Regions from separate parts of the Streptomyces sp. NPDC041068 genome, predicted to be linked through region 4. Evidence: riboswitches for the same ligand, from Rfam matches in the RefSeq annotation. Region 4 holds a riboswitch; each other region holds the start of a gene.

Region 1 (7,739 bases), on a different contig from region 4:
CGATCTCCACGAGCTGCAGCTGGCCCTCGACCTGCCCCACGATCTGCCCGCCGACGACCTCTCCCTCATCAGGTGGCACCTGGGCGAGGAGGCGGGCACGCGGCACGCCGAAGGCGAGGAGTGTCCGCTGCTCTCGGCCAGGGGACCGGCGGCGCGGATCGGGGGCGTACTGATCGGTGAACTGCAGCGGGGCGAGCGGGGCTGGTCCCTCACCGTCCGCCAGGAGGTGCACCCCGACGAGTTCGACGCCCTGCGCTCCCTCGTCGCGTGGCTCGCGGCCCGGACGACGACGGTCGGCACCGTCGGTCACCTGCGCTTCCTGGAGGACCACGTGCCCGACGTCCTGGTCGTGGAGTCCGGCTCGGCACGCCGGTTGCGTACGCGCGCGGAGGCCACGGAGAGCGACCTCCTGCCCGGCCCCTGGGCCTGACGCCCGTGACGTGACCGCTCAGCGCACCGTCCAGATCCAGCCGAGCGGGGCGAGACCGAGGGCGCGGGCCACCGAGCGGGAGGCCCGGTTGGCGGCCGTGGTGCTGTAGAAGAGCACCTCTTTGTCGCGACGCACGCGGTGGGACCAGGCGGCGGCCGCGGCCGGGGCGAGGCCGCGGCCGCGGAAGTCCGGGCGGGTCCAGATGCCGGCCTCCGCCGCGCGGGCGTTCGCGGCGGGGGTGTGGCAGATCGACACGGGCGCGCCGTCGTGCACGGCCATCGCCCACTCCCCCGCCGCCCCGGAGATCAGCTCCGCCCACTCGCCGGGCTGCCAGTTGTCGGGACGGGTCAACTGCCGTGCCGCGTCCCGCCCTTGGTCGTCCGAGAGCAGGAGGGGCAGGGGTGCGGCGGGGGCCGCGGCGAGCGGGTCCGGGAAGGTGAAGCAGGGGCCGCCCTCGACGGCGGCCGGTTCACCGGCCGCCGTCAGAGCGGAGGCCAGCCGCACGAGGACACCCGGGGGCTCGCCCGGCGCGTACGGCTCCCCGTCGACTCCGAAGCCGCCACCGTCGCTCGGCGGGGCGACGCCCTCCCCCAGCGCCAGCACCCGCGCTCGCGGCGACCAGGCAAGGACCGCCTGCACCGCCGGATCGGTCACCGTCGGCAGCCCGCCCTTCGCCACCGGCCCGAGGCCGTGGATGACCTCCACTTCGAGGGCGAGCAGCGCCCGTTCGTCCCGTTCCACCACGTCTCGCCCCATGACCCGAAGAGGTTACGCGGATCACGTACCGCCCGACACCACATTTCCTCGCCCCACGGAACGTACGTCCTGTACATTTTTTACAGAGACCGGACCGCCCCGCGACCGGAAGACGAAAGGCGTGCCATGAATCGTCCGTCCGCCCGTTACGTCCTGCCCGAGTTCACCGAACGCACCAGCTCGGGGACGAGGACCCTGGATCCGTACTCCAAGCTCCTCGAAGAGCGGATCGTCTTCCTCGGCACCCCCATCGACAACACCTCGGCGAACGACGTGATGGCCCAGTTCATGCACCTGGAGCACCTCGCGCCGGACCGCGACATCTCGCTCTACATCAACTCCCCCGGCGGCTCGTTCACCGCGATGACCGCGATCTACGACACGATGCGGTTCGTCACCTGCGACGTGGAGACGACCTGCCTCGGCCAGGCCGCGTCCACCGCCGCCGTGCTGCTCGCCGCCGGCACCCCCGGCAAGCGGTTCGCGCTGCCCGGCGCGCGTGTGCTGATCCATCAGCCCTCCGTCACCGAGCCGTTCCAGGGCCAGGCCAGCGACCTCGCGATCCAGGCCGACGAGATGCTGCGCAGCCGCCGGATGCTGGAGGAGATGCTCGTCAGGCACACGGGGCAGAGCCCCGAGCGGATCACCGCGGACATCGAGCGGGACAAGATCCTCGACGCGCAGGCGGCCCTGGAGTACGGACTCGTGGACCGGATCATCCCGAACCGCAAGACCTCGCTCGCCGCGCGCGACCCGAGGTGAGCCCTCGATGCTGCCGCCCGAACTCCCTCCCCTGCCGGCCCTGACCCGCGCCGAGGCCGACCTGATCGACCGCTATCTCGAGGTCGTCGACCTGGTCGGCAGGATCAACCCGGCGCGATCCGGGCACACGTACGGCGGACTGCGTGCCGCCCAGGCCCTGGTCGGCAGGGCGACCGCCCTGCGGGACGCGCTCACCCTCATGCACCAGCGGGGCGAGAGCGAGGTGCACGCCACCACGCTCGCCGAGGCCCTGCGCGTCCTCGACGGCGAGCGGCGGTCCCGGCGGGTCACCGTGCCGCCCCCGCCCGGCAGTTGACCCCCGCGCCGAGCGCCACGCACCCTCCACCGGAACGTCCCGGACCGCTTCGAAACGGACCAGAAGGGCTACTTCGGACGGCGTAGCGAGGCGTCCGCCGACGAGCCGTGGAGAGTTGCGCCAGGTGTGTACAGCGCGGGCGGAATAGCACATTCCGATGCTGGTCGAGCCATCGTCAGACCATCCCTCCGTAACCCCAATTCGTCGGTGTCCACCCGAACGGGTCAGTCGTGAGGAGCCTCACAAAACGCCGTTTCGGCTCGGTTTTTTCGCCCTTGTCGGGTCAAGATCCCTTCCGACGACAAGCCCCCGCCACAGCGGCGGGGCGGTCCGGGCGGACGCCGAGTCCTGCCGCCACCCGGATGACCGGTCGACATCGGTGCAACGGCAGGAGTGGAGGACCCAGGCATGACGGGCCCGTCCGGGAAGTCCGGACGACGCCCTTGGGGTGAAGCCGCAGAGCACGACGCGGCCGGGCATCTTCGCCTGCCCGAACCCGACAGGTCATCCTTCACAGGCGGCTGACGAAGGGTTGCGCATGACTGCGCTGAATCATGTTCCGTCGCTGCTCAGCAGGACCGGTGCCGCATCGGTCCTCACGCTCGCCGTCGTAGGCGGCACCGTCGTGGCCCCCGGGCTCGCGTCGGAGGCCGAGGCGGCCACACACGGGACGAAGGCGCTCAAGATCGCGGCGTCCAAGAAGGGCTCCCCGTACCGCTACGGCGCCGCGGGTCCCAACCGGTTCGACTGCTCGGGCCTGACGCTCTACTCCTTCAACAAGACGGGCAAGAAGCTGCCGCGCACCGCCGCCGCGCAGTACAACAAGACCAAGCACATCTCGAAGTCCCAGCGCACCAAGGGCGACCTGGTGTTCTTCCACTCCGGCCGGAACGTCTACCACGTCGGGATCTACGCGGGTAACAACAAGATCTGGCACGCCCCCAAGACGGGGACCGTGGTGCGTCTGGAGAAGATCTGGTCCAACAGCGTCTGGTACGGCCGGGTCCGCTGACCCCGCCGCGGTCGGTCCGGCGCGCGCCTCGCACCGTCAGGTGCCGGTGCGTGGAGCGCGCCGGCCGGGATACCCGTCCGGCATGTCCGACGACTTTTCCTGTACCGCTCGCAACGAAACGCCGTTGGAGCGCGCCGACCGCAACTTCGGGGAGCTGCTCCAGGAGCTGAGGGTGACGCAGACCGGGGTGCAGATCCTCTTCGCCTTCCTGCTCACCCTCGCCTTCACCCCGCGGTTCCCCTCGCTCGACGCCGTGCAGCGCGGCACCTACGTCACGACGCTGCTGCTCGCCGTGGTCGCGGCGGCGCTGTTCACGGCGCCCGCCGCGCTGCACCGCTCGCTCTTCCAGCAGCGCGCCAAGCCGCTCGTCGTGCAGGTGTCGTCCCGGCTCGCCGAGGTCGGTCTGCGGGTCCTGATGCTCGCGCTGTCCGGTTCGGTGCTGCTCGTCGTCGACGTGACGGCGGGGCGCGTCGAAGGGGTCGTCGCGGGCGCGGGGACGCTCCTGGTGTGCGTCGGGCTGTGGGGCGTACTGCCGCGCCTGGTCCGGCGGCCGGTGGCGCGCGCCGTCGCGGCGGCGCAGGAGGTGCCGGGTGTCATGCCATCAGGGGCTCGAGGAGGAGCACCAGGCCCAATGCGCCGAGAGCGGTGCCGGTGACGGCCTCGACGGCGCGGGCGGTGCGCGGCCTGCGCAGCCACCTGCCGAGCCGGTCCACGAGCAGCGCCACGACCGGGAACCAGAGCAGGGCCAGCGCCACCACGATCGACGCGAGCAGCAAGGTCCTGGGCATCGCGGGGCTGCCGTCGGGCACGAACTGAGGCAGCACGCTGAGGAAGGTGATCGACGCCTTGGGGTTCAGGGCGTTGGTCAGGAAACCCTCGCGCAGTCCGCCGCCCTGCGCCGCGGGTTCGCCCGCCGCCGCGGTGCGTGGCCGAGCCGCGGAGCGCAGCGCGCGGTAGGCGAGGACCAGCACATAGCCGGCGCCGATGAGTTGCAGCGCCCTGAAGAGCGCGGGCACGGCGGCCAGCACCGCGGCGACACCCGCGACCGCCAGCGCCGTGTGCACCAGGAGCCCGCCCGCGACGCCGACCGCACAGGCGACTCCGGCCCGCCGGGAGACCAGGGCGTTGCGTACGACGACGGTGAAGTCGGCGCCCGGCATGGCGACCATGCCCGCGGCGACCGAGGTGAAGGCGACCAGTTGTGCGTCCATGCGCCCAGCGTGCCCGGCCGAAGCCTTCAGCAGGTATGTGGAATATCCTGGGTCTGCCTTAAGCAGGCGTTTAGGGAGTGCAGGTGTTCAGGGAGCTTCCATGTACGACCCCACGCGTCTCGCCGCGCTCGTCGCGGTCTCCGAGGCCGGTTCGATCACCCGGGCCGCCGAGCGCCTCGGCTACACCGTGCCCGCGCTCTCCCAGCAACTCGCCAAGCTGGAGCGGGAGGCGGGCACCGCTCTTCTCGTACGTCACCACCGCGGGGCCCGGCTGACCGGCGCGGGGGAGCTGCTCGTGGGCCATGCCCGCCGGGTGCTCGACGAGATGGAGCGGGCGCGGCACGAGCTGGCGCGGCTCGCCGGGCTCTCGGGCGGGCGGCTGCGCGTCGCGACCTTCCCGACGGCCGGCATCCATCTGCTGCCGCCCGTCCTGAGCGCCTTCCGCAGGGCCCACCCGGACGTCGAGCTGACGGTGACGGGGCACGAACCGCCCTTCGGTGTCGCGGCCGTGGCGGCGGGCGAGGTCGATCTGGCCCTCACGCACACCTATGAGCCGGCGGACCCGGTGCCGCTGCCCGCCGCCGTGTCGGCCGAGCCGGTCCTGGTCGAGGAGCTGGTCCTGGTGACCCGGCCCGGCCACGCGCTCACCGGCGCGGCCTCGCGGCTGCCGCTCGCCGACCTCGCCGGGCAGCCGCTCATCAGCATGGCTCCGGACCATCCGCCCCGGCAGGCCGTGGAGCGGGCCCTCGCGCGGGCCGGTGCCGCGCCCGCGGTGCTCGTCGAGTCGCCCGGGTACGCGCTGGTCTGCGCCCTGGTCAGTGCGGGGCTCGGCGTCGCCGTGGTGCCCGAGATGGTGGCGCGCACCGCCGCGACCCCCGTCGGCACGCGGCTCCTGGAACCCGGCGATCTGCGGCGCACCATCTCCGTCGTGCACCGCACCGACGAGTCGAGCCCGGCGGCGGACTCCTTCCGGGCTCTGCTGCGCGGGGTCTTCGGGCGCTCGGCGAGTGCGGCCTGACCGGCGGCGGTCGGCGGGCAGCGAGCGGCGGTCGGCGAGCGATCCCCGACCGGTGGGCGGCGTCAGCGCGCGGGGTCGCGGTGTCTGCGCTGGACGCGCGCCGTCCACGGCAGTGCGATCCACACGGTCTTGCCGCCCTCGTCGGTGGGGCTGACCGAGAGCCTGCCGCCGCACTCGGCGGCCAGCCAGCGGATGATGACCATGCCCCGGCCGTTGTCCTGCTGGACCGCCGCGGGCAGCCGCTTGGGGTAGCGGGGGTGGCTGTCGGTGACGCCGATCCGCAGCTGCTCGTCCCGGTCGAGCTCGACGTCCACCGTGAAGGTCGGCGACTGTCCCAGGGTGTGCTGCACGGCGTTCGTGGCGAGTTCGGAGACGATCAGCCTGATGGTGTCGGCCACCTCGGTGTCGCCGGGCAGGCCCCATTCGGCGAGCACGCGCGAGACGTATTTCCGGGCCGCGGGGACCGAGGCAGGATCGCTCGGCAGAGTGACGGAGGCTTCCTGGTGGTCTGCCATGGCGACGCTGTCCCTTTCCCATCGGGACCGGTCTCCGACTCGTCGCGGATGACTCGAGGACAGTCCCGAACTGGTGCTTCGCGCCAGCCTGCCACTCCTTGGCCGGTCACGGGCGGCGATCCACCGAGATGTGCATATATCTGTCGCTCGAAGCGGTGAACTCTGCTACGGCAGACCGTATTTGGGCGAGAGACTGGTCCTTCCTCTACTGTCGCCTACTGCCCCCGCTCTGCCGCCGGGATCCCCGACGGCTTCATCCGGAAGGAGACGGGCATGCAGTACGGCCCCGCGGTGCGCCGCCGCCAGCTCGGTGCCGAACTGCGCGCGCTGCGCACCCACGCGGGACTCACCAGCAGCCAGGCCGCGGCCAAGGTCGGCTGGCACCAGTCGAAGGTGAGCCGGATCGAGACGGGTCGCAGCGGCGTCAAGGCCGCCGACGTACGGCTGCTGCTCGCGGCGTACGAGGTGAAGGACCCCCAACTCAGCGATCTGCTGGTCGCGTTCGCGGGCAGCGACGACCCGGGCGAGGGTCGCCACCACTGGTGGAAGGCGTACCGCGATCTCCTGCCCGCCACGTATCGCGACTTCATCAGCCTGGAATCCCAGGCGAGTTGGGTGCGCACGCTCGAAACCACCGTGGTGCCAGGGCTGTTGCAGACCCCCGAGTACGCGCGCGCGGTGACCAGGGCCGCGCTCGGCGGCCTGCCGGAGGAGCAGGTCGACGCCCTGGTGGAGGTCCGCCTGGCCCGCCAGGACGTGTTGCGCGCGGATCCTCCGCTGCGACTGAGCGTGATCCTGGACGAGGCGGTGCTGCGCCGCACGGTCGGCGGGGAGCAGGTCTTCGCGGGGCAGTTGACACGGTTACGAGAGGTGGCCCTGTTGCCGCATGTGCGGCTTCAGGTGCTGCCCTTCGCCGCCGGCGAGCATGCGGGCCTGATCGGTCCTTTCGTTATTTTTTCATTTCCGAACATTGCTGATCTGGATGTGGTTGTTCTCGACCATTTGACGAGTAGCCTCTACATCGAACGGAAAGAAGACCTCCAGGCGTACACGGAGGCCTTCAACTCCCTTCAGGTACAAGCGCTATCACCCGAGGACTCCACGGATTTCATCGCCGGGCTCTGCGACGGCGCGAAGGAGGCAACATGACCGCAATGCCTCGGTACGTACCTTCCAGCACGACCCTTCAAGGTGCGCGGTGGCAGCGCAGCAGTTACAGCAACGGAATGAACAACTGCGTCGAGACGGCCACACTCGACTCGGGTCCGCTGACCGGCCTGTGCGCCGTGCGTGACTCGAAGAACATCGCAGGGTCAGCCCTGCTCTTCTCCCCCGGCCCCTGGGAGTCGTTCCTCACCAGCCTGCGGTGAGCAGAGCCCGGCCCCTCGTGGGCTCGGTTCACTTCACCGCGGCGCGTTGCGGCTGATCACCCGTACGGCATCGACGATCTGCGCGTCGGTGAGGTCCGCGCGGGCGGTCAGTCGCAGCCGTGAGATCCCGTCCGGCACCGACGGCGGCCTGAAGCACCCCACCGCGAGCCCGGCGGCCCGGCAGTCGGCCGCCCAGCGCACGGCCTGCTCCGGTGACGGCGCGCGCACGGAGACGACGGCGGCGTCGGGACGTACCGCCATGAGCCCCTCGGCCGTCAGGCGCCGGTGCAGTTCGGCGGCGACCTCGCGGGCACGCGCGGCGCGTTCGGGCTCACGGCGCAGCAGGCGC
Region 2 (7,739 bases), on a different contig from region 4:
GCTGGTGTGGACGATCATTGAGTCCGCCGAGGCCGGCCTCGGTCACATGAGCACGCAGCTCTCGCTCGGCGTCGCCCTCGTCTCCCTGGCCGCCTTCGTGATCTGGGAGCTGCGCACCGAATCGCCGATGGTGCCGCTCTCGCTCTTCCGCAACCGCGTCTTCAGCGGCGCCAGCTTCTCCCTGGTCCTGCTCACCTTCGCCAACGGCGGCCTGATGCTGGTCCTCACCCAGTACCTGCAGTTCGTGCTCGGCTACTCGCCCGCCAAGACCGGCATCGCCTTCGCCCCGATGGCCGTCGCCACGCTGGTCTTCAACGGCGTCGGCGCCACCCTCGGCAACAAGATCGGCAACCGCCCGATGACCGCCGTCGGCCTGGCCGTCATCGCCGCGGGCTTCGGCACCCTCGCCTCCCTGCCCTCCGACGCCGGGTTCGGGATGCTCTCGGCAGCCATGGTCCTGATCGGCGTCGGCGGCGGCCTGGCGATGCCCGCGGCGACCGCCGCCCTGATGAGCGCGGTCCCCGCCGAGCACGCCGGCGTCGGCTCCGCCCTCAACGACACCGTCCAGCAGGCCGGCGCGGCCCTCGGCGTCGCCGTCCTCGGCACCGTCCTCTCCCGCACCTACACCGACGCCATGCCCGACTCGGCCCCCGCCGCCGCTGGCCACTCCGTCTCCGACGCCCTCGCCCTGGCCGCCTCCTCCGGCGACACCGCCCTCGCCACGGTGGCCCGCGAAGCCTTCACCGAGGCGATGTCCGCCAGCTTCTGGGCCGGCGCCGCGGGCGTCCTGGCCGCGGCCGCCCTGGCCGTCGTCCTCATCCGCGACCGCAAGACCCCGCAGGCGACCGAGGCCCAGCCCGAGCCCACCCGCACGAGCGACCTCACCACGGCGGCCTGACCATGGCGGCCTGACCCTCACCCCCATCGCGTACGACACCACGGCGCCCCGCCCGGCTTCGGCCCGGCGGGGCGCCGTGGTGTCCGTGCGCCGTGGGCCGCCCGAACGGAGTAGGTCAGCCGTGCGGGCGGCAAGGCTGCGGGACACGCTGGACTGCCAGGTTTGCTGGGGTCGACCCGGAGGTGCGGCATGGCGGCTCGTGACGGTGGGGCTGGGCGGTGTGTTCTTGTGCTCGTGCTTGTGCCCCTTCTCGCCCTTGCCGCCGCCTGCGGCGGCGGGGGCTCGGGTGGTGGTTCGGGTGGCCGGACCGCCGCTGCTCGGCCGCTCGACCTGCCGTTCACTCATCCCGGCGTACTCGTCAGCAAGGCGCAGCTCGACCGGGCCCGCGCGCACGTCCAGGCCCAGGATCAGCCCTGGCTGACGGCGTTCGAGCAGATGCGCGACAGCAAGTACGGGGCCGCCGACTACCAGGCGACTCCGTACGCCGTCGTGGAGTGCCCGCCCGACACCCGCCCCGGCCGCGGCTGCGTCGAAGAGCGTGAGGACGCCCTGGCCGCGTACACCCAGGCCCTTCTCTGGAACGTCACCAAGGACCGCGCACACGCCGAGAAGGCCGTGCAGATCATGGACGCCTGGTCGAAGGTGATCACCAAGCACACCGAGGCCAACGCCGGGCTGCAGACCGCCTGGGCCGCCTCGTCCTGGGCCCGCGCCGCCGAGGCCGTGCGGTACACCTACGACGGCTGGACCGACGGCCAACTGCTGCGGTTCGAGCGGATGTTGCGCAACGCCTATCTGCCGCAGGTCAAGGACGGGTCCGCCGACTTCAACGGCAACTGGGACCTCGTGATGGCCGACGCCACCATGGCCATGGCCGTCTTCCTCGACGACCACGCCACCTTCGAGAAGGCCGTGCACCACTTCAGGACGCGCGTGCCCGCGTACTTCTATCTGGAGTCCGACGGGAAGCTGCCCGTCTCCCCGGAGGGCAGCGGCATCGACACCGCCGCCGAGCTGAAGAAGTACTGGTTCGGACAGGACACCTTCGTCGACGGGCTCTCCCAGGAGACCTGCCGCAACTTCAAGCACGCCAGCTACTCACTCGCCGCCACGTCCCACATGGCGGAGACCGCCCACCACCAGGGCGTCGACCTGTACGGGGAGGTGCGGGAGCGGCTGCGGGCCGCCTTCGAGTTCCACTCCGAGTACCAGCTGGGCGCCAAGGCCCCTGACTGGCTGTGCGGCGGCACGGTGCAACGCGACATGGGGCCCGACACGGAGGTCGGGCTGAACCATCTGCAGGGGCGGCTGAAGCTGGAGATGCCGCAGACCGCGAAGTACACCGAGCAGCGGCGGCCCGAGGGTACGGACGACCTCTTCGTGGCCTGGGAGACCCTCACGCACGCGGGCAACGCCTAAGTGGTTCGACGCACCCCTCCGGATGGCGTACTGTTGTGTTCACCGACGCGGGGTGGAGCAGCTCGGTAGCTCGCTGGGCTCATAACCCAGAGGTCGCAGGTTCAAATCCTGTCCCCGCTACTGAAGGCCGAGGGCCCGGGACCATTGATTGGTCCCGGGCCCTCGGTGTTTTCGTGATCCCGTGCCTTCGGCCGTCCCGTGCCCCCCGGCCGTCCCGGACCCTCGGCCGTCCCTGCTCTCCGTAACCCGGTCGGCCCACATCAGGTCGCACCCTTCCCCCGCTGCGGGAAGCCTGGACGGAGCGCGGTGATGGGCGCGGAGTCGGCGGGAGACAAGCGGTGGGGCAGCGAGGAGGATCCGGCGACAGCGGTGCCACCACCCAGGAAGCCACCCACGAGTGGGCCTTCGTGCGGTCCCTGCCCTTCCTGCTCCTCATCGTCGGCGTCGTCTTCGACGCGTTCACCCCGCCGGAGTTCACCGCGGCCCCCCTCTTCACGGCCGCCCCGCTGATCGCCGCCCCCTTCTACTCGCTGGCCAACACCGTTCTGACCGGCATCGCGGCCTCGGCCGCCGTCTTCTTCCTGCACTACGGCAGGGCCGTCGCCAGCCATGTCGAGGCCGTCACCGAGCTGATCACCGTGATGACCGTCGCCGCGCTCGCGATCGTCATCAACCGCGTCGTCCGCCGCGGCAACGCCAAGCTCGCCACCGCCCGCTCCATCGCCGAGGCCACCCAGCGCGCCGTGCTGCCCGAGCCGGACGCCCGCATCGGCGGTCTCGACATCGCGGCGCGGTACGAGGCCGCGCAGGCCGACGCGTTCATCGGGGGCGATCTGTACGCGGTGCAGGACACCCCGCACGGCGTACGGCTCATCGTCGGCGACGTACGCGGCAAGGGCATGGGTGCGGTCGCCGCGGTCGCCGTCGTCATCGGTGCCTTCCGCGAGGCCGCCGAGCAGGAGGCCACCCTGGAGGCGGTCGCGCAGCGCCTGGAGCGGGCCCTCGCGCGTGAGGGCACCCGGCGCGACGGGCTCGACGCCTTCGAGGGGTTCACCACCGCGGTCCTCGCCGAGATCCGGCACGGCGAGGGCGTCGTACGGCTGATCAATCGCGGGCACCCGGCACCGCTGCTGCTGCGCGGGGACGGGCGCCTGTGCGTGCTCTCCGCGAGCGAGCCCGCCCTGCCGCTCGGCATGGGCGACCTCGGCACCTGGCCGGACCGGGCCGACGAGACCGACTTCCCGCCCGGCGCGATGCTGCTCCTGTACACGGACGGCCTGTCCGAGGCGCGCGACGTGGCGGGGGAGTTCTACGATCCCGCGGCCCGGCTCGGCGGGCGGATCTTCCCGGGGCGCGGGGGACCGCACGCGCTGCTCGCCGCGCTCACCGAGGAGGTGCGGCGGCACACCGGCGGCGGTGCGACCGACGACATGGCGCTCCTCGCGGTGCGGCGGCCGGCCGCCGACGATCCCGCCGTGACGCCCAGTGACTGAAGTGCACCCCTCCGCATAACAACTGACGCACTGTCAAGGGAATGTGAAGCTCCGGTGCGCGTGCATGCGGGGGCAACTCGCCCCGTTCCGAACCCCGGTGTCCCGGTAAGTACGGCCGAAGAGCGTTAACGATCAACCGGAACGGCTTGGAATACCGACCCGCCGTCTATTAACGTTCGATAACGCAGCGCGGTCGTCCCAGCCGTCACTCGAGGCGGCTCCGTGCGCACGCGCCTAATCCCGCAAGGGAGCCGGGGAACCACCAACTTGGGGTGAATCGGGCATCTGTGCATCCGTGCCAGATGTTCGTAGGAGACCTTCCTGCTCCGAACCCGTCAGCTAACCCGGTAGGCGAGAAGGAAGGAAAGGAGTGCGCCCCAGTGGCGTCCAACCGGCCTGCCCCCCGAGCCGTGTACGTGCCGAATGACGACGACTTCGGTTCGTACGACGAGGAACCCTTCGAGGAGTGGAATCCCACCGAGGAGTCCATCCGTCCCGTCCGCGGCAGGCACCGTGTGCACAAGAAGAGCGGCGGCGGACTCGCCCGCAGCTCCACCGTCCTCGGCGTGGGCGTCATCGCCGCCGTCGGCGCGGGCGGCATCGCCACCGCGCAGGGCGGCAAGCCGCCGGTCTCCATATCGATGCCCGACCTGGGCACCGTCACCGACTCGCTCCCCGAGGCCAAGTCCCTTCCGGGCGTGGGCTCTTTGATATCCGACGACGACACGTCGGACACCACGACCGCCGCGGCCGCCTCGGCCCCCCTCACCGCCGCCGGTGTCAGCACCGCCGACGCCGAGCAGGGCACCACCGACGCGGGCGAGGCACTGCGCGCCCGCATCATGCAGCAGGCCGAGAACCAGCAGGACCAGGCGGACGCCGCCGTGCAGACCGCGGCCGAGGACGCCGCCGTCAAGAAGGCCGCCGACGAGGCCGCCGCACAGCAGAAGGCCGCCGAGAAGGAGGCGGAGGCCAAGGCCGCCGCCAAGAAGAAGAAGGAAGAGGAGGCCAGGAAGGCCAAGGCCGAGGCCGAGCGCCTGGCCAAGCTCGCCAAGAGCTATGCCATCCCCACCTCCTCGTACACCCTCACCTCGCACTTCGGCGACGCGGGATCCATGTGGTCCTCCGGCCACCACACCGGCCTCGACTTCGCGGCGCCCACCGGCACCCCGCTCAAGGCCGTGCACACCGGCACCGTCAAGGAGGCCGGCTGGGCGGGCGCGTACGGCTACCGCACCGTCCTGGAGCTCGAGGACGGCACGGAGATCTGGTACTGCCACCAGTCCTCGCTGAACGTCAGCGCCGGACAGAAGGTCACCACGGGCGAGGTCATCGGCCGCGTCGGCGCGACCGGCAACGTCACCGGGCCGCACCTCCACCTGGAGGTCCACACGCCCGACGGCACCGGCATCGACCCCCTCGGCTGGCTGCAGGGCAAGGGCCTCAACCCCTGACGGGGGCTCAACCTCTGACGTACCCCCGGAACCCCGGCGGTCCTGGCGGCGACCCCCCGACGCCAGGGCTGCCGGTTCGGTGTATCCGGACGACGGTTCGGCGTGCCCGGACGGCGGATCGATGTACCCGGACGGCCGCGGCTGTTGCGGAATTCCGCTTCCGGTAAGCGTGTTGAGGAACGTATGACGTCTCTTCGTACACTTGGCTCATCCGACCTCGAGGTCTTCCCCCTCTCCCTCGGCGGCAACGTCTTCGGCTGGACCGCCGACCGCGCGGCGTCCTTCGCCGTGCTCGACGCCTACACCGCGGCGGGCGGCAACTTCATCGACACCGCTGACGCCTACTCGTTCTGGGTGGAGGGCAACAAGGGCGGCGAGTCCGAGACCCTCATCGGTGAGTGGCTGGCCGAGCGCGGCAACCGTTCCGACGTCGTCATCGCGACGAAGGTCGGCGCCCTCCCCGAGTACAAGGGCCTGTCCGCGAGCACCATCAAGGGTGCCGCCGACGCGTCCCTGCAGCGCCTCGGCACCGACTACATCGACCTCTACTACACGCACTACGACGACCCGTCGGTCCCCGTGGAAGAGATCATCGGTGCCCTCGACGAGCTGGTGCGGGCCGGCAAGGTGCGGGCCGTCGCCGCCTCCAACATCACGCCCGAGCGGCTCCAGGAGTCCCTCGACTTCTCCGACCGCGAGGGCCTCGCGCGCTACGTCGCGCTGCAGCCGCACTACAACCTCGTCTCCCGCGACACCTACGAGGGCCCGCTCCAGGAGGTCGCCTCGCGCTCCGGCCTCGCGGCCGTCCCCTACTACGCGCTCGCGTCCGGCTTCCTCACCGGCAAGTACCGCCCGGGTACGAAGGTCGAGAGCGCGCGCAGCGGCAAGGTCGCGGAGTACGCGGGCACCGAGCGGGGCGACCGCGTCATCGCCGCGCTCGACGAGATCGCCGAGGCGCGTGGTGCCGAGGTCGCGACGGTGGCGCTCGCCTGGCTCGCGGCCCAGCCCACCGTGGCGGCGCCGATCGCCTCCGCGCGCACGGTCGAGCAGCTGCCCGCGCTGCTCGCGGTGGCGGACCTGGAGCTGACGGAGGCGGAGGTCGCGGCGCTGACGGCTGCCTCCGCCTGACGCCCCGTCCTTTTCAGGAGCGGTAGGGGTTGTACGTCGGATAGCCGTAGGCCGGGTAGGGCTGCGGCTGCCCGTACGGGGGAGGGCCGTAGGGGGCGGGCCCGTAGGGCGGCATGCCGTACGCCGCGTACGGCATGGGGGGCATGACTGGCGCCGTCGCCTGGGCCGCGTACGCGAGGGCGGGGCGGGCCGGCTCGCGGCGCTCCCAGAGCTTCTCCAGCAGCTCGCGCTCGCGTACGACGAAGTCGGCGCCGGCCCGGCCGCGGCGGCCCCGGTGGCGCAGCGCCGCAAGGGACGTCGCGTACTGCTGGTACTCCACGACCGTGCGGGCCGCCGCCTTGCCCCAGGTGTACGACGCGTAGTCGCGGGCCAGGGCGCGGGCGCGCATCGAGCCCAGCGCGTACGGCTCGGGTGGGGTGAGCCAGCCCGCCGCCGCGTACACGGGCAGCTCGGCGCGGATCGTGCGCAGCTCGCGCTGCCGGGTCCAGATCGCCAGCCAGGTCAGCAGGCCGAACGAGGGCAGCATGAAGAGCGCGTACACGGTGAAGAAGCCGTACTGCCCGAAGACCGCCGAGCCGTTCCACAGCGCGTGCATGCCCATCGCGAGCAGCAGCCCGGCGAGCGGGAGCAGCACGCGGCGCACCTGCTGACGGTCGGCGCTGAGCGCCGCGATGCCGAAGCCGATGCCGGTCAGGACCGTGAACAGCGGATGCGCGAACGGCGACATGACGACGCGTACGAAGAAGGTCGCCGCCGTCACGGAGGCAAGGCCGCTGTCACTGCTGAGCTGGTCGGTGACGTAGGCGTTGCCCAGGTAGAGGATGTTCTCGGTGAACGCGAAGCCGGTCGCGGTCACCCCCGCTATGACGACGCCGTCGACGATGCCCGTGAAGTCGCGTCTGCGGAAGAGGAAGACGAGCAGGACCGCCGCCGCCTTCGCGCTCTCCTCGACGATCGGGGCGATGACGGTCGCGCCGAGGGTGTCGGCGCTGGTGGGGTCGGCGGTGGCGGTGGCTATCCAGCGGATCGCGAAGCTGTTCGCGACGATCGCGATGAGCGCGGCCGCGCAGGCACCCCACGAGAAGGAGAAGAGGAGGTTCCGCCAGGGGCCCGGTGCCACCCGGTCCAGCCAGCGGAACGCGGCGACGAGCAGCGGCACGGGCACGGTCGCGAGGCCGAGCCCGACCAGGAAGCCCTGGGTGCCGGTCTGCTCCCTGACCAGGGCGAGGATCACCAGGCCCGAGAGGGCGAGCAGCGTGACGAGGGCGGCCACGCGTATCGCGCGCCGCTGCCACCAGCGGGCACGGCGCAGCTCCCCCGGGGCGGGCGCCTCGGGGGGTATCGGAT
Region 3 (7,739 bases), on a different contig from region 4:
GGCCAGGAGGCCCGTCGAGGACAGGAGCACCCGGCACGGGTCGTCCGCCACCTGCAGCGAGACCGCGGGGGCGGGGGAGCCGGAGGACTCCAGGAGCACCGTGCGCCGGTCGGTGCCGAACTTCTTGGACACGGCGGCCAGTTCGGAGGAGACCAGCTTGCGAAGCTCCGCGTCCGAATCCAGGATGCCGGTCAGCTCGTCGATCTCGCCGTTGAGCTTGTCGCGCTCCGACTCCAGCTCGATGCGGTCGTACTTGGTCAGGCGGCGCAGCGGGGTGTCCAGGATGTACTGCGTCTGGATGTCGCTCAGCGAGAAGCGCTCCATCAGGCGCTCCTTGGCCTGCGCGGAGTTCTCGCTGGAGCGGATGAGGCGGATGACCTCGTCGATGTCCAGGAGGGCGACGAGCAGACCCTCGACCAGGTGCAGGCGGTCGCGCTTCTTGCCGCGGCGGAACTCGCTGCGGCGGCGCACCACGTTGAACCGGTGGTCGAGGTAGACCTCCAGGAGCTCCTTGAGGCCGAGCGTGAGGGGCTGGCCGTCCACCAGCGCCACGTTGTTGATGCCGAAGGACTCCTCCATCGGCGTCAGTTTGTAGAGCTGCTCCAGGACGGCCTCGGGGACGAAGCCGTTCTTGATCTCGATGACCAGGCGCAGGCCGTGCGCACGGTCGGTGAGGTCCTTGACGTCGGCGATGCCCTGCAGCTTCTTCGAGCCGACCAGGTCCTTGATCTTGGAGATGACCTTCTCGGGGCCGACGGTGAAGGGCAGTTCGGTGACGACGAGGCCCTTGCGGCGCGCCGTCACGTTCTCCACGGAGACCGTGGCGCGGGTCTTGAAGGTGCCGCGGCCCGTCTCGTACGCATCCTTGATGCCGTTCAGACCGACGATCCGGCCGCCCGTGGGCAGGTCGGGGCCCGGCACGAACTTCATCAGCGTCTCGAGGTCGGCGCCCGGGTGCTTGATCAGGTGGCGGGCGGCGGCGATGACCTCGCTGAGGTTGTGCGGCGGCATGTTCGTCGCCATGCCGACCGCGATGCCCGACGAGCCGTTGACCAGGAGGTTCGGGTAGGCCGCCGGGAGGGCGGACGGTTCCATCTCCTGGCCGTCGTAGTTCGGCGTGAAGTCGACTGTGTCCTCGTCGATCGACTCCGTCATCAGGGAGGTGGCGTCGGCCATGCGGCATTCGGTGTACCGCATGGCGGCCGGCGGGTCGTCGTTGCCCAGGGAGCCGAAGTTGCCGTGGCCGTCGACCATCGGCAGGCGCATCGAGAAGGGCTGGGCCATGCGGACCAGCGCGTCGTAGATCGACGCGTCGCCGTGGGGGTGCAACTTACCCATGACCTCGCCGACGACGCGGGCACACTTCACATAGCCGCGGTCGGGGCGCAGGCCCATCTCGTTCATCTGGTACACGATGCGGCGCTGGACGGGCTTCATGCCGTCGCGGGCGTCCGGCAGCGCGCGGGAGTAGATGACCGAATACGCGTACTCGAGGAAGGAGCCCTGCATCTCGTCGACGACGTCGATGTCGAGGATCTTCTCCTCGAACGAATCGTCGGGCGGCGGGGTCTTCGTGCTGCGGCGGGCCATCGCTGCTGCGGCTCCTTCACCAAGCAAGTGCGGGATCTGACGCCGACCATTGTGGACTGTCCCACTGACAACGCCGACCACGACCCGTGCCGTGGCGGCGTCGGCCGCGACTACGCCGAGGGCGGACCGGGAACTTCGTCAGGTGTCAGCACGCTTGCATACAGTGGCAGGACTGACAGCAATTGTTCTGATCCAGTGTTCTGATCCAGCGATGATCCAGCGATCGAAGGGACGTACATGCCCATGGGTCACACGGCCACGGCCGAGGCCGGCTCCGGCGGCCTGACAGCGACCGAGCACCGGCTGGCCAACGGCCTGCGCGTGGTGCTCTCCGAGGACCACCTGACCCCGGTCGCCGCGGTCTGCCTCTGGTACGACGTCGGCTCGCGCCACGAGGTCAAGGGGCGAACCGGCCTCGCGCACCTCTTCGAGCACCTCATGTTCCAGGGCTCGAAGCAGGTGCACGGCAATGGCCACTTCGAGCTGGTCCAGGGAGCGGGCGGTTCGCTCAACGGCACGACGAGCTTCGAGCGCACCAACTACTTCGAGACCATGCCCGCCCACCAGTTGGAGCTGGCCCTGTGGCTCGAGGCCGACCGGATGGGCTCGCTGCTCTCCGCGCTCGACGAGGAGTCCATGGAGAACCAGCGCGACGTCGTCAAGAACGAGCGCCGCCAGCGCTACGACAACGTCCCGTACGGCACGGCCTTCGAGAAGCTCACCGCCCTCTCGTACCCCGAGGGCCACCCCTACCACCACACGCCGATCGGCTCCATGGCCGACCTGGACGCGGCCACCCTGGAAGACGCGCGCAACTTCTTCCGTACGTACTACGCGCCCAACAACGCCGTCCTCTCCGTGGTCGGTGACATCGACCCGGAGCAGACGCTCGCCTGGGTCGAGAAGTACTTCGGGTCGATCCCCTCGCACGACGGCAAGCAGCCGCCGCGCGACGGCTCCCTGCCCGAGCGCATCGGCGAGGAGCTGCGCGAGGTCGTCGAGGAGGAGGTCCCGGCCCGCGCCCTGATGGCCGCCTACCGCCTTCCGGAGGACGGCACGCGCGCGTGCGATGCGGCCGACCTCGCCCTCACCGTCCTCGGCAGCGGCGAGTCCTCGCGGCTCTACAACCGGCTCGTGCGCCGTGACCGCACCGCCGTCGCCGCCGGGTTCGGCCTGCTGCGCCTCGCCGGAGCGCCCTCGCTCGGCTGGCTGGACGTGAAGACCTCCGGCGACGTCGAGGTGCCCGTCATCGAGGCCGCCGTCGACGAGGAGCTCGCCCGCTTCGCCGCGGAGGGCCCCACTCCGGAGGAGATGGAGCGCGCCCAGGCGCAGTTGGAGCGCGAGTGGCTCGACCGGCTCGGCACGGTCGCGGGCCGCGCCGACGAACTGTGCCGGTACGCCGTCCTGTTCGGCGACCCGCAGCTCGCCCTCACCGCTGTCCAGCGCGTCCTCGCCGTCACCGCGGAAGAGGTCCAGGAGGTCGCCGAGGCCCGGCTGCGCCCGGACAACCGCGCGGTGCTCGTGTACGAGCCCGTGTCCGCCGCCGACGAGACCGCCGACGAGAACACCGGTGACGCCGAGGAAGAGGAGGCGGCGAAGTGACCGAGGCCGCGACGATGCAGTTCCATCCCCAGCCCCAGGCGGGCACGGCCAAGCCGTGGGCCTTCCCCGCGCCCGAGCGCGGCGCGCTCCCCAACGGCCTCACCGTGCTGCGCTGCCACCGCCCCGGCCAGCAGGTCGTCGCCGTCGAGATCCACCTCGAAGCGCCCCTGGACGCCGAGCCCGAGGGCCTCGACGGCGTCGCCACGATCATGGCGAGGGCCTTCAACGAGGGCACGGACAAGCACTCCGCCGAGGAGTTCGCCGCCGAGCTCGACCGCTGCGGTGCGACGCTCGACGCGCACGCCGACCACCCCGGTGTCCGCGTCTCCCTCGAAGTGCCGGTCTCCCGCCTCCCGAAGGCGCTCGGCCTGCTCGCCGACGCCCTGCGCGCCCCCGCCTTCGCGGACAGCGAGATCGAGCGTCTCGTACGCAACCGCCTGGACGAGATCCCGCACGAGGCCGCCAACCCGGCGCGCCGCGCCGCCAAGGAGCTCTCCAAGCAGCTCTTCCCGGCCACCTCGCGCATGTCGCGCCCGCGCCAGGGCACCGAGGAGACGGTCACCGCCATCGACTCGGCGGCGGTCCGGGCCTTCTACGAGAAGCACGTCCGGCCCGCCACGGCCACCCTCGTCGTGGTCGGCGACCTGGCGGGCACCGACCTGGACGCCGTCCTCGCGGACACCGTCGGCACCTGGACGGGCGGCACGGCCGAGCCGCTCCCGGTGCCTCCGGTGACCGCCGACGACACCGGCCGCGTCGTCATCGTGGACCGCCCGGGAGCCGTCCAGACGCAGCTCCTGATCGGCCGCATCGGCGCGGACCGCCACGACCGGGTCTGGCCGGCCCAGGTGCTCGGCACGTACTGCCTGGGCGGCACCCTCACCTCGCGCCTGGACCGCGTCCTGCGCGAGGAGAAGGGATACACCTACGGCGTACGGGCGTTCAGCCAGGTCCTGCGCTCCGCCCCGGACGGCACGGGCGCGGCCATGCTCGCCATCAGCGGCTCGGTCGACACCGCGTCCACGGGGCCCGCGCTCGACGACCTCTGGAAGGTCCTGCGCACCCTCGCCGCCGAGGGCCTCACGGACGCCGAGCGCGACGTGGCCGTGCAGAACCTGGTGGGCGTCGCCCCGCTCAAGTACGAGATGGCGGCCTCCGTGGCGGCCACGCTCGCCGACCAGGTCGAGCAGAACCTCCCGGACGACTTCCAGGCGCAGCTGTACCGGCAGTTGGCCGCCACCGGCACCGTGGAGGCCACCGCCGCGGTCGTGAGCGCCTTCCCGGAGGACCACCTGGTGACGATCCTCGTCGGGGACGCCGCGCAGATCGAGGAGCCCGTCAGGGCCCTCGGGATCGGCGACGTGAGCGTGGTCACGGGCTGAGTGGCAGTCAGGACATATCGGGACCCCGGCGACTGTTTCGGCCGCCGGGGTCCTCATATGTCCGAATTCATATGGAGGTTGCCTGTCTGGCGTGTGGCGTGCGCTACAAAAGCCGAGTTCTGTTTGTCGATTGACAGATGTCCCGCTTAGCGTCGGTCCGGCTGTCCGTCACGCAGTACGCCGCGTCCGCGGCACCGGACAGTCATCGCCGAGTCCCCGTACGGCGCGAGCCAGGGGAGCCGGGGACCCACATGTCCCCTGGGGTGAATCGGGCACCTTGCCGCGAGGCGAGGGATCCGTAGGAGACCTTCCTGCTCCGAACCCGTCAGCTAACCCGGTAGGCGAGAAGGAAGGAAAGGATCAGCCGCTTCATGGCGTTCACCCGTGCCACCGGGAAGCACCGTCGTCCGAGCCGCCTGACGCGCACGACCGCGAACGCCGCGGGCGTCGCCGCGCTCACCACCACCGGCGTCATCGGAGGCCTCGCGGGTCCGGCGTTCGCCGCGGCCGACGACGCGGCCATCGAGCACACCGGCCTCACCCAGGCGATCTCCGTGGGCGACTCGCTCGCCGCGAGCATCGACGCGCAGGCCGCCGCGCAGCAGCAGGCCGCCGACGACGCCGCTGCCGCCCAGAAGGCCGAAGAGGCCGCCAAGAAGAAGGCGGCCGAGGAGAAGCGCAAGGCCGAGGCCGAGGCCAAGGCGAAGGCCAAGAAGGAGCGCGAGGCCAAGGAGCGCGCCGCCCGCGAGGCCGAGCGCAAGCGCCTGAACACCTACGTCTCGCCGATCAGCGGCTCGTACGTCTCCACGGGCTACAAGACCGGCGGTGCCATGTGGTCCTCCGGCAGCCACACCGGCGTCGACTTCCACGCCGCGTCCGGCACCACGGTCCACGCGGTCGGCTCCGGCACCGTCGTCGAGGCCGGCTGGGGCGGTGCCTACGGCAACAACGTGGTCATCAAGATGAACGACGGCACGTACACCCAGTACGGCCACATGTCGTCCCTCAGCGTCACCGTCGGCCAGACGGTGACCCCGGGCCAGCAGATAGGCCTCTCGGGCTCCACCGGCAACTCCAGTGGCCCCCACCTCCACTTCGAGGCCCGCACCGGCGAGGACTACGGCTCGGACATCGACCCGGTCTCGTACCTGCGCTCGCACGGCGTCAACGTCTGACGGCTCCCGTACGGCTCCGAAAGCCCCGGCTCGCACAGAGCCGGGGCTTTCTCCGTTCTTGGCCAAAAGATATCCATGGATTCCGGTCCGCCGTCGGAAATTCCGGCGCCCTGCAATAGAGTCACGGAACGAGCGAGAACGAGCGTCGGTCGACCGCGTTTCGCGGGGATTAAGGCGGAGGTCCGGTCATGCGCATTCCCGCGCAGTCGGTATGCACGGCGATCCGGGACGACATTGTCTCCGGTGTCCACGAAAGGGGCGGCCGGCTCACCGAGGAACTCCTCGCGCGCCGCTACGGCGTCTCCCGTGTCCCCGTGCGCGAGGCCCTGCGCACCCTGGAGGCCGAGGGGTTCGTCGTCACGCGCAGGCACGCGGGCGCGTGCGTCGCCGAGCCGACGGAGCAGGAGGCCGCCGACTTCCTGGAGATACGGATGCTGCTCGAACCGCTCGCCGCGGCCCGTGCGGCGCAGCGCCGCACCGACGCGCACCTCAAGGTCCTGCGCGGCCTCGTCAGGCTGGGCCAGGAGCGGTGCAGGAGCGGGCGCGGGGAGGATCTGCGCGCGCTGGGCGGCTGGTTCCACGAGACGCTCGTCCAGGCGTCCGGCAGCCCGGGGCTCAGCGCGCTGCTCACCCAGCTCCGGCACAAGATCGCCTGGCTGTACGTCGTGCAGCAGCCGGCGGCGCCGACCGAGTCCTGGTCCGAGTACGCCGCGATCGTCGACGCGGTGGCCCGCGGGGACGCGGAGCGGGCCAGGGCGCTCACCGCCGCGCACGCCGAGCGGGCGACGGGCGTGCACCGATGGCGCCATGCGCAGGCGCCTGCGCCTGCGCGGCCTGACGGTCGGGCGTATGTGAGGGATTCGCAACATCCCGTAAACACGGCGGGCCTCCGGAATTAACGGAGGCGCCGTATACAAAGAGAGGGAATTTCGCACGGCCTGCTCTGCCGTGCGCGCGTTTCTTTTTTGATCCCGAAAACGTCTTGCGCATACGTCGATGGGGTCACCCGGAATTCCGGGTGACCCCATCGACGTATTGCTGAAGAACGTGTCCCAGAAGGAACGTGTCCTAGACCGTCTCCGGAAGCTCCTCGAGCCCCTCGGCGACCAGCTTCGCCAGACGGTCGAGGGCGGCGTCCGCACCCTCGGCGTCGGAGGCGAGCACGATCTCCTCGCCGCCCTGGGCGCCCAGGCCGAGCACCGCGAGCATCGAGGCGGCGTTGACCGGGTTGCCGTCGGCCTTGGCGATCGTCACGGGGACGCCGGCGGCCGTGGCCGCGCGGACGAAGATGGAGGCGGGTCGGGCGTGAAGGCCCTCGGCCCAGCCGACGTTGACGCGGCGCTCAGCCATGTGTTGCTGCCCTTCCAGGTGTCTCACACTTGTCTAGACCAGTGTCTCATGCCGTCGCGGGTGCTCTGCCGGACGTACGTCCCGCTCCCGGTCGCCTTTCGACCTCTCCTAGCCTGCCCCGGGCCCGGCGGCCGCGCGACCCGTACCCTGGGCCCCATGCAGCCCCCGTCGGATCAGCAGGATCGGCACGACCACCCCTCCCACTGGGAAGCCGATGTGGTGCTGCGCGACGGGGGGACCGCCCGGATCAGGCCCATCACGGCCGAGGACGCGGACCGCCTCGTCAGCTTCTACGAGCAGGTCTCGGACGAGTCGAAGTACTACCGCTTCTTTGCGCCCTATCCGCGCCTGTCCGCCAAGGACGTGCACCGCTTCACCCACCACGACCAGGTGGACCGGGTGGGGCTCGCGGCCACCGTGGGCGGCGAGTTCATCGCCACCGTGCGCTACGACCGCATCGACGAGCGCGGCATGGCCGCCAGCGCGCCCGCCGACGAGGCCGAGGTCGCCTTCCTCGTGCAGGACGCCCACCAGGGCAGGGGAGTGGCCTCCACGCTCCTCGAACACATCGCGGCCGTCGCCAGGGAGCGCGGCATCCGCCGTTTCGCGGCCGAGGTGCTGCCCGCCAACACCAAGATGA
Region 4 (7,739 bases):
CACGGCTCGATGCTGGCGGCGGCCAGGTCCGACCTGCGGGCGCGTGCGGAGGCGGGTGACGGCGACGTGATGCGGGCCCTGGGGGAGTTCGCCGGTAGCGCGGGGGACATCGCGGATGCCAGGCACTGGTACGGCAGGCTGGTGGACCTCGACCGGGGCAGCGCGCTGCCCGTCGGCGAGGACCTCCTGGAACTCGGCGAGTACACCGAAGCCGCCCGGTACATGGAGATGGCCGCGGCCGACGGCAGCCGCTGGGCGGCGAGCGCACTCGCCCGGCTGCACCTCGACCGCGCCGAGCACTGGCTCGCGCGCGCCGCCGAGCAGGGCGACGAGAAGGCCGCCGCCACCCTCGCTCACCTGCGGTCCGGCCCGGAGAGGAAGCCGGATACCGTCAAGGAGTGACCGAAAAGACCGTCCCGTCCGCAGCCGCGGACGACCCGGAGACCCCGCCCGAGGCCCAGGGGCCCGAGCTCTTCACCTGGGAGTTCGCCACCGACCCCTACCCCGCTTACGCCTGGCTCCGGGAGAACGAAGCCGTCAGCAAGCAGCGGCTGCCCAGCGGGGTCGAGGCCTGGCTCGTCACTCGGTACGCGGACGCCCGGCAGGCCCTCGCCGACCAGCAGCTCAGCAAGAACCCGGCCCATCACGACGAGCCCGCGCACGCGAAGAGCAAGACCGGCATCCCGGGTGAGCGCAGCGCCAACCTGATGACGCATCTGCTCAACATCGACCCGCCGGACCACACCCGCCTCCGGCGCCTCGTCTCCAAGGCGTTCACCCCGCGCCGCGTCGCCGAATTCGCACCACGGGTACAGGAGTTGACGGACGACCTCATCGACCGGTTCGTCGAGGAAGGCACCGCCGACCTCATCCACGAGTTCGCCTTCCCCCTCCCCATCTACGCCATCTGCGACCTGCTCGGCGTCCCGCGCGAGGACCAGGACGACTTCCGCGACTGGGCGGGCATGATGATCCGGCACGGCGGGGGCCCGCGGGGCGGTGTCGCGCGGTCCGTGAAGAAGATGCGCGGCTATCTCGCCGAGCTGATCCACAGGAAGCGCCTCGACCCCGGCGACGACCTCATCTCCGGCCTCATCCGCGCCTCCGACCACGGCGAGCACCTCACCGAGAACGAGGCCGCCGCGATGGCCTTCATCCTTCTCTTCGCCGGGTTCGAGACGACCGTCAACCTCATCGGCAACGGCATGTACGCCCTGCTCACCCACCCCGAGCAGCGCGAGCGGCTGCAGAAGGCGATCCAGGAGGGCGACACCGCACTCCTGGAGACCGGTGTGGAGGAACTGCTCCGCTTCGACGGGCCCGTCGAGCTCGCCACCTGGCGCTTCGCCACCGAGCCGCTCAGCATCGGTGGCCAGGACATCGCCGCGGGCGACCCCGTCCTCGTCGTGCTCGCCGCCGCCGACCGCGACCCCGCCCGCTTCGACGACCCCGACACCCTCGACCTGTCGCGCCGCGACAACCAGCACCTCGGATACGGGCACGGAATCCACTACTGCCTCGGCGCCCCGCTCGCCCGACTGGAGGGTCAGACCGCCCTCGCGACACTCCTGCGGCGCCTCCCCGATCTGCAACTCGCGGCGGATCCTGCCGATTTGCGGTGGCGTGGGGGACTGATCATGCGGGGACTGCGCACGCTGCCCGTGGAGTTCACAACCGCACAGAAAACGACGTCCGATTGACGCCGAACTGACGGGCCATCACGGATGTGACTTTTACGTGATCTCCGCTGCATCGACTTGTGACAAGCGTTCGACTGCGGCTACGTTCACGACGACTTGAGCGCCCCGGCGCCTCAAGTCGTCGCAGCAGTCTCCTGAAAGGCAACCGCATGCTCTCCGGCAATGGTCGTCACCGACGCCCCCGCCAGGCCCCGGCCCTCATCGTCGCGGCAGGAGTCACCGGATCAGCCATCGCCATCCCGCTGCTCGGCGCGACCAGCGCCAGTGCCGCCGAGACCACGACGTGGGAGAAGCTCGCCGAGTGCGAGAGCGGCGGCGCGTGGAGCGCCAATCCCGGCAACGGCTACTACGGAGGGCTCCAGCTCTCCCAGGAGACGTGGGAGCAGTACGGCGGCCTCGCGTACGCGCCGAGCGCCGACCAGGCGAGCCGCTCGCAGCAGATCGCCGTCGCCGAGCAGATCCTCGACGACCAGGGCACCGCCGCCTGGCCGAGCTGCGCCCCGATCGCGGGCCTCACTCAGGACGGCGCCGCGGCCGACGTCGACCCGGGCGCCCCGGTCACGCCGCAGCCCTCCGACACCTCCGACCCGTCCGGCTCGACCGGCTCCGGGGGCTCCGAGGACTCCAAGGACTCCAAGAACTCGGAGAAGGAGAAGGGCAAGGAGAAGGACAAGGGGAAGGACAAGGAGGAGGAGGGCTCCGGCAAGGCCGGCGGGTCGCCGGACGAGCCGTCCGACGAAGCCTCCGACTCCGCCGACCCCTCCGGCGACGCGAGCGACACGCCCGGCACGGGCGACAAGTCCCGAGACAAGAATCACGACGAGTCCGGCGACAAGGGCAGCAAGGAAGACAAGGGCGGGAAGGGCGACAAGGCCGACGGCAAGGGCGACTCCGGCAAGTCCGGCCAGAAGGACACCACTTCGCCCGAGCCCGAGGACTCGACCGAGCCCTCCGACTCTTCCGACGGCTCCAAGGACTCCGCGTCCGGCCGCCACCGCGGCGACCGCGCGGACGAGAGCCCGTCCGCCGGTGGTGAGGGTGACCGTCCCGGGCGGCACGCGTCGCGCGGCGGCGACCGCACGGACGAGGTCGCCGACGGGACGTACACGGTGCGCTCCGGGGACAGCCTCTCGGTCATCGCGCACGACCTCGACGTCGACGGCGGATGGCACGAGCTCTACAGCGAGAACAAGAAGACCGTCGGAGCCGACCCGGACCTCATCCTCCCCGGTCAGAGCCTCGATCTGGGCGAAAAGTAACGGAAGTTGACGAAGAGTCGGGCGGGGTCTTCGTGCCGAATGTCCGGTTTGGCGCGAGTGAGAGATGGGTCTCAGAAGACCTGATCGTCTTTGAAATTCGGTGGATTGCGTGGCTACGGTCGTGACCGCTCGCCACTGCGGGCCCCGCCGGTCGGTACGCCGAATCCTGCCAACGGCCGGACGGGAACAGTCGTCGCTCAAGAGCGCCGTAGGCAGGAGCGGGGGACCCAAGGTAAGTGCCGGAAACGGCTAGGGGTGAAGTCGCGCTCTAGGAAGCGCGGCCGGGCAACCACATCGGCCCGAACCCGACAGCTCACCTCGCAGGCGTCGGTGTAGGGGATCAACTCATGCTGCTTTCCGGCAAGGGCAAGCACCGTCGCCCGTCCAAGGCCACCCGTGTCGCCACGCTCGTCGGCGTCACCGGCGCGGCCGTCGCCGCCCCGCTGATGGCGGCCGGTTCGGCCAACGCCGCCACCGGTGCCGAGTGGGACGCGGTCGCCCAGTGCGAGTCCGGCGGCAACTGGGCCATCAACACCGGCAACGGCTACTACGGCGGCGTGCAGTTCTCCGCCTCCACCTGGGCCGCGTACGGCGGCACCAAGTACGCGCCCACCGCCGACAAGGCCACCAAGGCCCAGCAGATCGAGATCGCCGAGAAGGTCCTCGCGGGTCAGGGCAAGGGCGCCTGGCCGAGCTGTGGCGTCGGCCTCTCGGGCGCCGCGTACAACGGCGGCGGCTCGCAGCAGGAGACCCAGCAGCCGCAGCAGCAGACCAAGCCGCAGCCGCAGAAGACGCAGCAGCAGGCCGCTCCGCAGCAGCAGGCCCCGCAGCAGCAGGCCGCGCCGAAGCCGCAGCCGACGCCGCAGACCGAGACCAAGAAGACCGTCGAGACCCCGACCGGCAAGACGGTCAAGAAGGGCGACGGCGAGTACAAGGTCAAGACGGGCGACACCCTGTCCAAGATCGCCGAGGACCACAAGGTCAAGGGCGGCTGGCAGAAGGTCTACAAGCTCAACGGCGACATCATCGACGACGCCGACTTCATCTACCCGGGCCAGCAGCTGCACCTCAGCTAAAGGCCCCACCCCGGCCGTGCCTCGGCGGACGCACGGCCGGCCCCCGTCCCCACGGGCTCCCGGCCCCGGTGCGCGTATCCCCCGTACGCACCGGGGCCGGGCCATGTCCGCCCCCGAAATGCCGGAGCCCCCGGCCCCCCGCAGCCCGGCCCCGTGTTCGCCCCTAGCGAGCTACCAGTCAGTAGAAACGCGGCCTTCCGTCCCGTTTCCCAGGTATTTGGGCCCTTGGCCGTCCCACGGGACGGGCGGTCGGCTGGCCGAAGCTCCGGAGCCCGTTAGGCTCAGGAGACGCAGGGCCGAAGCGGCCTGCGTCATCGCGTATTCGCGTCACACTCCCAGAAGGAGATGCTCGTGCCGTCCATCGACGTCGTCGTAGCCCGGGAAATCCTGGACTCCCGAGGCAACCCCACGGTCGAGGTCGAGGTCGGCCTCGACGACGGCAGCACGGGTCGTGCCGCCGTTCCGTCCGGTGCCTCCACCGGTGCCTTCGAGGCCATCGAGCTCCGCGACGGTGACCCGAACCGTTACCAGGGCAAGGGTGTCGAGAAGGCCGTCCTCGCCGTCATCGAGCAGATCGGCCCGGAGCTCGTCGGCTACGACGCCACCGAGCAGCGTCTGATCGACCAGGCCATGTTCGACCTGGACGCCACCGACAACAAGGGCTCGCTCGGCGCCAACGCCATCCTCGGCGTCTCGCTCGCCGTCGCGCACGCCGCCTCCGAGGCCAGCGACCTGCCGCTGTTCCGCTACCTCGGCGGCCCGAACGCGCACCTGCTGCCCGTCCCGATGATGAACATCCTGAACGGTGGGTCGCACGCCGACTCCAACGTCGACATCCAGGAGTTCATGATCGCCCCGATCGGCGCGGAGTCCTTCTCCGAGGCCCTGCGCTGGGGCACCGAGGTCTACCACACCCTCAAGAAGGTCCTGAAGGACAAGGGTCTGTCGACCGGCCTCGGCGACGAGGGCGGCTTCGCCCCGAACCTGGACTCCAACCGCGCCGCCCTCGACCTCATCCTCGAGGCCATCAAGCAGGCCGGTTACGTCCCCGGCGAGCAGATCGCGCTCGCCCTCGACGTCGCCGCGTCCGAGTTCTACAAGGACGGCAAGTACCAGTTCGAGGGCAAGGAGCGCTCGGCCGCCGAGATGACCGAGTACTACGAGGAGCTCGTCGCCTCGTACCCGCTCGTCTCCATCGAGGACCCGCTGTTCGAGGACGACTGGGCCGGCTGGAACGTCATCACCGAGAAGCTCGGCGACAAGGTGCAGCTGGTGGGCGACGACCTGTTCGTCACCAACCCGGAGCGCCTGGCCCGCGGCATCGAGGAGAACTCGGCCAACGCCCTGCTCGTCAAGGTCAACCAGATCGGTTCGCTGACCGAGACCCTGGACGCCGTCGAGATGGCCCAGCGCAACGGCTTCAAGTGCATGATGTCCCACCGCTCCGGCGAGACCGAGGACGTCACCATCGCCGACCTGGCCGTCGCCACCAACTGCGGCCAGATCAAGACCGGCGCCCCGGCCCGCTCCGAGCGCGTCGCCAAGTACAACCAGCTCCTGCGCATCGAGGAGATCCTCGACGACGCCGCGGTCTACGCCGGCCGCAGCGCCTTCCCGCGCTTCAAGGGCTGATCAAGCGCGAGGCCCGGTCGTGACGCCGGGTTACCTACGTCCCCGCACGCGGTCCCGTACCGTGTGCGGGGACGTAGGTACGTTGAGGCGCCGGCGCGCTGCACTGGGGAGGCGGAACCATGGCCAAGGCCGGGACCAAGGACCGGTTCTCCACGGCGACCCGCCTCAAGCTGCTCGGCGAGCAGACCGCCGAGCGGGTCTACCGCTCGCAGACCAAGCGCCAGGCCCGCCGCTCCCGGCTCACCGGGCGCGCGGCCCTCCTCGCGCTCGTGCTCTGCTCCCTCGTCGTCGCGCTCGCGTACCCGATAAGGCAGTACGTCTCGCAGCGCGCCGAGATCGACGACCTGCGCCGGCAGAAGGCCGAGCGCCAGGAGGACGTCGAGAAGCTGCGCGACGAGAAGGCCCGCTGGCAGGACGACGCGTACGCGGAGCAGCGCATCCGGGACCGGCTGCACTACGTGATGCCGGGCGAGACCGGATTCACGGTGATCGACCCCGCGGCGGCGAAGAGCCGGCGCACGGACCAGGGGGCGGCCACACGCCCTTGGTACTCGAACGTCTGGGACGGCGTCGACAAGGCCGACCGCCCCGACGACTGACCCACGGACATGGAAAGACAGGCATGGAAACGCCCCCGCCGAGCACCCCGCGCACCGAGCCCACCGACGCCGACGTCGAGGCCTTCAAGCAGCAGCTCGGCCGCCCGCCGCGCGGCCTGCGGGCCATCGCGCACCGCTGCCCCTGCGGACAGCCGGACGTCGTCGAGACGGCGCCGCGCCTCCCGGACGGGACGCCCTTCCCGACGACGTACTACCTGACGTGCCCGAGGGCGGCCTCCGCGATCGGCACGCTGGAAGCCAACGGCGTCATGAAGGAGATGTCGGAGCGCCTCAAGACGGACCCCGAGCTCGCCGCCGCCTACCGCAAGGCCCACGAGGACTACATCGCGCGCCGCGACGAGATCGAGGTCCTGGAGGGCTTCCCGAGCGCGGGCGGCATGCCGGACCGCGTGAAGTGCCTGCACGTCCTGGTCGGCCACTCGCTGGCCGCGGGCCCCGGCGTGAACCCGCTGGGCGACGAGGCCATCGCGATGCTGCCCGAGTGGTGGGCCAAGGGGGCGTGCGTCACGCCGTGCGCCACCGAGGGCGCCGAGTGACCCGCGTCGCCGCCATCGACTGCGGCACGAACTCGATCCGCCTCCTGGTGGCGGACGCGGACCCGCTGACCGGTGAACTGGTCGACCTGGACCGGCGGATGACGGTCGTGCGGCTCGGCCAGGGCGTGGACAAGACGGGCCGCCTCGCCCAGGAGGCGCTTGACCGCACCTTCGCCGCCTGCCGCGAGTACGCCGCCGTCATCAAGGAGCACGGCGCCGAGAGGGTCCGCTTCGTGGCGACCTCCGCGTCCCGCGACGCCGAGAACCGCGAGGACTTCGTCCGCGGCGTCCTGGAGATCCTGGGCGTCGAGCCCGAGGTCATCTCCGGCGACCAGGAGGCGGAGTTCTCCTTCACGGGCGCGACCAAGGAGCTGACAGGCCGAGACGACCTCGCCAAGCCCTACCTGGTCGTGGACATCGGCGGCGGCTCCACCGAGTTCGTGGTCGGCACGGACCATGTGCGGGCGGCCCGCTCCGTCGACGTCGGCTGTGTCCGCATGACCGAGCGCCACCTCGTACGCGACGGGGCCGTCACCGATCCGCCGGCCCGGGAGCAGCTCGACGCGGTCCGCGCCGACATCGAGGCCGCCCTGGACCTGGCCGAGGAGACGGTGCCGCTCAAGGAGGCCCGTACGCTCGTCGGCCTCGCGGGCTCCGTGACCACCATCGCCGCGATCGCGCTGGGCCTTGAGACCTACGACTGGCAGGTCATCCACCACTCCCGCATCTCGTACGAGCAGGTCAGCGAGATCGTGAACGGCCTCGCGCACGCCACGCACGACGAGCGCGCGGCGATCCCGGTGATGCACCCGGGCCGCGTCGACGTCATCGCGGCGGGCGGGCTCGTCCTGCTCGCGATCATGGAGCGCGTCGGTGCCCGCGAGGTCGTCGTGAGCGAGCACGACATCCTGGACGG

Evidence for each region. Region 4 has a riboswitch for cyclic di-AMP ahead of AB0B50_RS33200 (transglycosylase family protein). Riboswitches for the same ligand answer to the same signal wherever they lie in the genome.
Region 1: linked by a shared signal. The riboswitch ahead of AB0B50_RS26935 (C40 family peptidase) and the one ahead of AB0B50_RS33200 (transglycosylase family protein) in region 4 are both predicted to bind cyclic di-AMP.
Region 2: linked by a shared signal. The riboswitch ahead of AB0B50_RS30985 (M23 family metallopeptidase) and the one ahead of AB0B50_RS33200 (transglycosylase family protein) in region 4 are both predicted to bind cyclic di-AMP.
Region 3: linked by a shared signal. The riboswitch ahead of AB0B50_RS36735 (M23 family metallopeptidase) and the one ahead of AB0B50_RS33200 (transglycosylase family protein) in region 4 are both predicted to bind cyclic di-AMP.

What each region holds. Positions count from the first base shown of each region.
Region 1 is NZ_JBEZCG010000012.1:63,831-71,569, reverse strand. It holds gene AB0B50_RS26955 (hypothetical protein) at 1-430, shown strand, start outside; gene AB0B50_RS26950 (GNAT family N-acetyltransferase) at 449-1,186, opposite strand; gene AB0B50_RS26945 (ATP-dependent Clp protease proteolytic subunit) at 1,313-1,948, shown strand; gene AB0B50_RS26940 (hypothetical protein) at 1,956-2,264, shown strand; cyclic di-AMP (ydaO/yuaA leader) riboswitch at 2,623-2,799, shown strand; gene AB0B50_RS26935 (C40 family peptidase) at 2,803-3,276, shown strand; gene AB0B50_RS26930 (DUF6328 family protein) at 3,359-3,931, shown strand; gene AB0B50_RS26925 (LysE family translocator) at 3,870-4,487, opposite strand; gene AB0B50_RS26920 (LysR family transcriptional regulator) at 4,588-5,505, shown strand; gene AB0B50_RS26915 (ATP-binding protein) at 5,568-6,020, opposite strand; gene AB0B50_RS26910 (helix-turn-helix transcriptional regulator) at 6,294-7,169, shown strand; gene AB0B50_RS26905 (DUF397 domain-containing protein) at 7,166-7,390, shown strand; gene AB0B50_RS26900 (8-amino-7-oxononanoate synthase) at 7,424-7,739, opposite strand, start outside.
Region 2 is NZ_JBEZCG010000014.1:262,252-269,990, forward strand. It holds gene AB0B50_RS30965 (MFS transporter) at 1-898, shown strand, start outside; gene AB0B50_RS30970 (alginate lyase family protein) at 1,133-2,317, shown strand; tRNA gene AB0B50_RS30975 (tRNA-Met) at 2,364-2,437, shown strand; gene AB0B50_RS30980 (PP2C family protein-serine/threonine phosphatase) at 2,656-3,810, shown strand; cyclic di-AMP (ydaO/yuaA leader) riboswitch at 4,032-4,179, shown strand; gene AB0B50_RS30985 (M23 family metallopeptidase) at 4,191-5,264, shown strand; gene AB0B50_RS30990 (aldo/keto reductase) at 5,448-6,392, shown strand; gene AB0B50_RS30995 (PrsW family intramembrane metalloprotease) at 6,406-7,739, opposite strand, start outside.
Region 3 is NZ_JBEZCG010000020.1:112,805-120,543, forward strand. It holds gene AB0B50_RS36720 (DNA topoisomerase IV subunit A) at 1-1,590, opposite strand, end outside; gene AB0B50_RS36725 (pitrilysin family protein) at 1,828-3,192, shown strand; gene AB0B50_RS36730 (pitrilysin family protein) at 3,189-4,574, shown strand; cyclic di-AMP (ydaO/yuaA leader) riboswitch at 4,771-4,933, shown strand; gene AB0B50_RS36735 (M23 family metallopeptidase) at 4,946-5,749, shown strand; gene AB0B50_RS36740 (GntR family transcriptional regulator) at 5,938-6,648, shown strand; gene AB0B50_RS36745 (HPr family phosphocarrier protein) at 6,818-7,099, opposite strand; gene AB0B50_RS36750 (GNAT family N-acetyltransferase) at 7,256-7,739, shown strand, end outside.
Region 4 is NZ_JBEZCG010000016.1:239,635-247,373, forward strand. It holds gene AB0B50_RS33185 (hypothetical protein) at 1-402, shown strand, start outside; gene AB0B50_RS33190 (cytochrome P450) at 399-1,700, shown strand; gene AB0B50_RS33195 (transglycosylase family protein) at 1,850-2,959, shown strand; cyclic di-AMP (ydaO/yuaA leader) riboswitch at 3,154-3,302, shown strand; gene AB0B50_RS33200 (transglycosylase family protein) at 3,307-4,035, shown strand; gene eno (phosphopyruvate hydratase) at 4,381-5,667, shown strand; gene AB0B50_RS33210 (septum formation initiator family protein) at 5,787-6,266, shown strand; gene AB0B50_RS33215 (DUF501 domain-containing protein) at 6,290-6,823, shown strand; gene AB0B50_RS33220 (Ppx/GppA phosphatase family protein) at 6,820-7,739, shown strand, end outside.